2 regions of the Romboutsia sp. genome follow, and region 2 is predicted to be linked to the other one. Evidence: riboswitches for the same ligand, from Rfam matches in the RefSeq annotation. Region 2 holds a riboswitch; the other holds the start of a gene.

Region 1 (3,434 bases), on a different contig from region 2:
AATGAAATTGGTCTAAAAGAATTAAGTGAGAAATTAGAAATTGGACAAGTAACGCTAAAAGATATAATATCAGAAATAAAGAAACCAGGTAGAGATCCAAGAGAAGAAGGTATAAAACCTATACTTAGAACGGATGTATTAAAAATAGAAGATATTCAAGATGGAATGATACTAAAAGGAACTGTAAGAAACGTAGTAGACTTTGGTGCGTTTGTTGATATTGGTATAAAAAATGATGGATTAGTTCACAAATCGCAAATGAGTAAGTCGTTTGTTAAGGATCCTATGACTATAGTTACCGTAGGGGATATAGTGGATGTAAAAGTCATAGAAGTTGACATGAATAAGCAAAGAGTAGCTTTATCAATGAAATTATAAGCTACATTAGGAGGAAAGATATATGATCTTTATAAAAAATGGAACAATAAACACAATAACTAATGGAATAATACAAAATGATATACTTGTAGAAAATGGAAAAATAATAGAAATAGGGAAAAATATTGTAGCACCACTAGATGCTGAAATTATAGATGCGCAGGGGAAATTTGTATTCCCAGGATTTATAGATGCACATACACATTTAGGGTTATGGGAAGATGGTATGGGATTTGAAGGAGCAGATGGAAATGAAGAAACAGATCCAATAACTCCACAATTAAATCCTATAGATGGAATTAATCCAATGGATAATACTTTTAAGGAAGCAGTGCAAGGTGGGATAACATCAGTATGTACTACTCCAGGAAGTGCGAATGTAATGGGCGGACAATGTATAGCTATAAAAACATATGGTAGAAGGATAGATAAAATGATTATAAAAAATCCTGTTGCTTCTAAAATTGCTTTTGGAGAAAATCCAAAAAGCTGTTATGGAAAAGATGAGAAGACACCACAAACTAGAATGGCAATAGCATCTCTTTTAAGAGAAAATCTTAAAAAAGCAGAAGAATACTTAGAAGAAATAGAATTATATATGGAACATGAAGATAACGACAAACCAGAATATGATATCAGAATGGAAAGTTTATTACCAGTATTAAAAGGAGAAATACCTTTTAAAGTTCATGCACATAGGGCAGATGATATATTCACAGCAATAAGAATTGCAAAAGAATTTGACATAAAACTTACCTTAGATCATTGTACAGAAGGCCATCTTATAGTAGAAGAATTAGTTGAAGAAGGATATCCTGTAGTAGTAGGGCCGTCATTATCAGAAAGATCTAAAATAGAACTAAGAAATTTAACTTTTGATACAGCCGGCATACTTTCTAACGCAGGAGTTAATGTATCATTAATGACAGACCATCCTGTAATACCAGTGCAATATTTACCGATGTGTGCAGGAATAGCAGTAAAACATGGTATGCAAAAAAATAAAGCATTTGAATCTATAACTATAAATCCTGCTAAAATTTTAGGAATAGAAGATAGAGTTGGTTCTATAGAAGTTGGAAAAGATGCAGATATAGTTATTTGGGATGGATGTCCATTAGAAATTCAAAGTAATGTATTATTTACAATAATAAATGGTAAAATAGTTTATAAAAAATAATTAAGGGCGCATACAAAGTAATTATAAAATTTAAATAAGTAGTTGATTTTATATGAAAAATTGAATATTATATAAATATAACAAGGAAAATTAAATAGCACGATAGGTCTTCGGGGCAGGGTGTGATTCCCTACCGGCGGTATAGCCCGCGAGCTACATTTGTAGCATGATTTGGTGAAATTCCAAAGCCGACAGTATAGTCTGGATGAGAGAAGAAGCAAATTTTTTGCATTGTCTATTAATATATATAAAAAGTGTATATTATATAACTTGTACTCAAAAAATAAGCTCGAAGATGATCTCTTCGAGCTTTTATTTTTCCTAATAATAAAATTAGGAGGTTGTATTTTATGCAAGGAACAATTAAAACAAACAAGGTGTTTACAACATCTACTTTAGTAAAGGTAGGGATATTAGGAGCAATAGGATATATACTAATGTTTATATCTGCTCCACTACCAATGTTATTTCCAGAGTTCTTAAAAATAGATATATCGGATTTAACAGCATTATTAGGAGGAATAGCATTAGGACCAATAGCAGGAATTACAATAGAGTTTCTTAAAAACTTACTTCAATTTTTAACTGGAATGTCAACAACAGGAGGAGTCGGAGAACTTGCTAACTTTTTAATAGGTGGCTCATTTGTATGGGTAGTTTCTTATATATACTCTAAGAAAAGAGAAATGTCAGGGATTGTAATAGGGCTTATATCTGGAATTATAGTTATGACTATAGTAGGTTGCATAACTAACTATTTTATAATACTTCCATTCTATAGTACTATAATGCCGATTGAAGTAGTTATTGGAATGGGCGCAGCTATAAATCCTGTAATAGTTGATAAAATTACATTTGTTATATGGATAATAGCACCATTTAATTTATTAAAGGCAGCGATAATGTCTGTACTAACATTACCAATATATAAAAGAACAGAGAAAATTTTAAATAAAGTAAAATAATATAAAAATACCGAATACAAATTGTAGTTGAATTTGTATTCGGTATTTTTAAGTTTACAATGATTTTTTTAAGTGTATTTAAAGTTAGAAGTATTTCCAATAAACTATTATACTGATGATTGCAGAGACAATAGTATATAATAAAGAAATTGTAAAAGGAATATTAAAATAAAATTTCATAAAATACCCATCTGAGCGTGAATCTTTATTAAATAGATGCCTAAGTCCAAAATCTGATATACGAGTTGTAAGACCACCTTCACTAGAAAAAAAGCCGATAATAAGTGTTGATATTAGACCGGTCATAAATGATAATTCTAAAAATGATAGTTTTAAGAATTTAGATAAGGAAAAATTTAGAATTAATAGTATTAAAAGAGATAAGAAAATAGAAATGAATTTTTTCAATGTAAGACCTCCTATATAATATTTATAATTAATATATATGCTAAATTATAAGACTTAGATAACGTAGAATTAATAAATATATATTGGTGCATATGTTAAAAAGCACTTACTTTTTAAAAGTAAGTGCTTAGGGGGAGTAAAGAATATTTAATGTTTTGGGGGAGTAAATATCCTTGATATTTTAATTATGGTCTATATATGAAAATAATATACATATATAATCTAAAAAATTATTTATAATAAATTATAAAACCTTTAAGATATTAGTTTGTTATAATATAATAGATTCTAGTTGATAATTATAATGTGAATAAAGTATTTGATTAAAGATAATGGAGAAAAACTATGATTAATATATATTTAGAAGATGAAAGCAAAACAAAAGAACTTGGATATAAACTAGGAAAACTTTTAACGCCAGGTAGTGTTATATGTTTAGTAGGGGATTTAGGTGCGGGCAAAACTACAATGACTCAAAGCTTAGCACAAGCTTTAGAAGTTGA
Region 2 (3,434 bases):
TATGTGGAATTATTGATACTTTGAATGTTTCATCATCTACATAAGCTACTGTTAAACTTATTCCATCTATTGCAACAGAACCTTTGTAAATAATGTATCTTAATACATCAGATGATGTTTTTATAGTTACCCAAGTTGCATTGTCTTCTTTGACTAAGGATACTATCTGACCTACTCCATCAATGTGCCCACTAACTATATGCCCCCCTAGCCTAGTTTCAAGACTTAATGCTCTTTCTAAGTTTACTTTGCTTTCAATTTTTAATTTGCCTAAATTACTTTTTCTAAGAGTTTCTGCCATAACATCTGCCTCAAAGCTATTTGAATGTATATTAGTTACCGTTAAACATACTCCATTTGTACAAATACTGTCCCCTAGCTTAGTTTTATCTAAAACCTTACTTCCTCTGATTGTAAGTTTTGATGACTTGTCTCCATTTTTAATTCCTTCAATGCTACCTATTTCCTCAACTATACCTGTAAACATTTTTCTTTTTCACTCCCTTCAAAGTAACCTTCAATCAAGATGTCTTCTCCTATAGTTTTTAAAATCATATCCTTAATCCTAAAAGCATCTTGCAAAGAATCTATTCCCATTCCACCTATAGGAGTTTTTGAATTATCTCCTCCAATTAACTTTGGTGCAATGTATACTTGTATCTTATCAACTACATTTTGCTTTAGTGCTGAGAAATTTAATGTAGATCCACCTTCTAATAAGATACTATCTATTTTTAGTTCTCCTAACTTCACCATCATATCTTGTAAATCTACCCTTTTATCTTTTAGCTTAGCTATTATTACCTCTACCCCCTTGATTTCTAACTCTTTAATAATGCATTTTTCAGCTTTTTCAGTAGTTACTATAATAGTTCTAGCTTTATTTATATCCTTTATCACTTTTGAATCTAATGGAATTCTAAAATTACTATCTACTATTATTCTTATTGGATTTTTACCATTTTCTAATCTACAAGTTAATTCTGGATCATCTTTAATTATAGTATTTACTCCAACTAAAATTCCCATAAGCTCATTTCTTAACTTATGAACTTCTTTTCTAGATTTTTCACTACTTATCCATTTTGACTCACCTGTTCTAGTTGCTATTTTTCCATCTAGAGACATTGCTGATTTCATAACTACAAAAGGCTTTTTACTTACTATATATTTCATAAATACTTCATTTAACTTCTTATTTTCTTCATCTAAAACGCCTACTACAACTTTAATGCCTGCATCTATAAGTTTCTCTACTCCAGTTCCTGCTACTAAAGGATTTGGGTCAAGTGAGGCTATGACAACCTTTACTATTTTACTTTCTATTATTTTATCTACACAAGGAGGTGTTTTGCCAAAGTGAGAACAAGGTTCTAATGTTACATACATAGTTGCTCCCTCTGCATCTTCTGTTATACTATTTAAAGCATTTACCTCTGCATGACTTTGCCCATATTCCTCATGATATCCCTTACCTATTATTTGGCCATTCTTTACAATAACTGCTCCTACCATAGGATTTGGATTAACTCTGCCTTTCCCCTTTTTAGCTAATTCAAGTGCTAAGTTCATATAAACTTCTTCCACCTTAAAACCTCCCTTCTTTTAGTTTTTTTATATAAAATGAAAACCCTAAGTAAAATAACTCAGGGTTTTGGTATTTAAATATAATCTAAGTAACATTAATAAATACATTTAATTAAAAAAGCTCTGAAATATAAAATATTCCAGAGCATATCAATCAAATATAGGTATTCCATGTAACCTTACATCACTATATTTTTATATTATCTTCTTTCATCCAGACTTTACTGTCGGCTTCGGAATTTCACCGAATCAGCCATTAAGGCTCGCGGGCTTTACCGCCGGTAGGGAATTTCACCCTGCCCTGAAGATTTATTAAGTTTTATAATTATATAATACTTCTTCTATTTATAGTTTGTCAATATATTTTATAAATTTATATGTTTTAAAGTACATGCTTACAAATCAAAACACATTGCGTATAATATTTCAAGTCCATCTATACCGTTGTTAGCATAGTTTTTATCCTATTTAGAGATTTATATATATGAAATTTATGGTTAATGTATTTTCTTATTTAAAATATATATATCTATTTAATTTTTTAATAATAATAGGCTGCCGACTCGTTGACAACGTTTTCAAGCTATGCTACCATAAATTATAATACTATATTTTTACTAAATGGGGGATTTAATATGTTTATAAGTGTTATAGGTGTTCCTACTTTTTATGGGTGCGATAAAGATGGACCTCAGTTTGGGCCAAAAAAACTGAGAGAAAAAAATATTATTGAAGTTATAAAGAAACATAATCACAAAGTTTATGATTTAGGAGAGATATGTATTGATTCAGTTGATGAAAAAGATAAATTTTCATTTGACAATAATATGAAATATTCTAAAGCTATTTTACAAACTAATACGAATTTAGCACATGCTACTTACACTACTTTAAAAGCTAACTCATTTGCTTTTATACTAGGTGGTGATCACTCTATTGGGATGGGAAGTATAGCTGGTGCAAGTAGATTCCACAAAAACATAGGTGTAATTTGGTTTGATGCACATGGAGATTTAAATACCCCTCAATCATCAGATTCTAAAAATGTCCATGGAATGCCCTTAGCCTCTTCAATTGGATATGGTGATAAAAAGTTTGTAAATACATATTTTGATGGAATAAAGGTAAAGGAAGAAAATGTATTTCATATAGGTGGACGCGATTTAGATGATGGTGAGATAAATTTAATAAAAAATACTAAAATAAATGCTTATACTCCTGATAATATAAGGCGTAATGGTATAGATTCTATTGTAAATGATATATTAAGTAAAGCTAGAAAATCAAACATAGATGCTTTTCATCTAAGCTTTGATTTAGACTTTATTGACGCTAAATATGTACCTGGAACAGGTACTAGAGTGGATGACGGGTTTACAGTTGAAGAATCTAAAGAATTCTTATCAAAGTTAGCTTCATCTGGTTTAATTAAGTCTATGGATTTGGTAGAGTTAAATCCACTATTAGATGTAGATGATACTACCTCTGATATAGCTATAGAACTTACAGATACAGTATTTGAATATATGAAATTTTAAAAGCAATATGTTAAATCAATACCTTTAATAAATTTTTTATTCTTGCTACTAATAACTTAGGATTCTTAAATTGTCTAATCTCCATTTCTTATTTATTGCCTGCATACTATTGTTATTGTAACATATTTTACCATTTATTAAAGTTTGTATCTTAACTGAATGTATTGCCATAAAATCACTTTTACTATAAAAAATAACCCAGAATTTAATTCTGGGCTCTAGGAATTTATTTGAATTGTATCTTTATGGCGATTATTTATTATGCCAAGTAAGTACTGGCACTTTTGCTGCTCTAGCTTCATCTACTCT

What was found. Region 2 has a riboswitch for FMN ahead of ribD (bifunctional diaminohydroxyphosphoribosylaminopyrimidine deaminase/5-amino-6-(5-phosphoribosylamino)uracil reductase RibD). Riboswitches for the same ligand answer to the same signal wherever they lie in the genome.
Region 1: another riboswitch for FMN. It lies ahead of AC11VW_RS01615 (ECF transporter S component); the one in region 2 lies ahead of ribD (bifunctional diaminohydroxyphosphoribosylaminopyrimidine deaminase/5-amino-6-(5-phosphoribosylamino)uracil reductase RibD).

The regions. Positions count from the first base shown of each region.
Region 1 covers NZ_JBXKIW010000016.1:3,727-7,160, forward strand. The annotation lists gene AC11VW_RS01605 (Tex family protein) at 1-378, shown strand, start outside; gene AC11VW_RS01610 (amidohydrolase) at 401-1,558, shown strand; FMN riboswitch at 1,661-1,779, shown strand; gene AC11VW_RS01615 (ECF transporter S component) at 1,909-2,523, shown strand; gene tsaE (tRNA (adenosine(37)-N6)-threonylcarbamoyltransferase complex ATPase subunit type 1 TsaE) at 3,277-3,434, shown strand, end outside.
Region 2 covers NZ_JBXKIW010000060.1:3,999-7,432, reverse strand. The annotation lists gene AC11VW_RS09605 (riboflavin synthase) at 1-487, opposite strand, end outside; gene ribD (bifunctional diaminohydroxyphosphoribosylaminopyrimidine deaminase/5-amino-6-(5-phosphoribosylamino)uracil reductase RibD) at 472-1,587, opposite strand; FMN riboswitch at 1,786-1,900, opposite strand; gene rocF (arginase) at 2,223-3,125, shown strand; gene gcvPB (aminomethyl-transferring glycine dehydrogenase subunit GcvPB) at 3,378-3,434, opposite strand, start outside.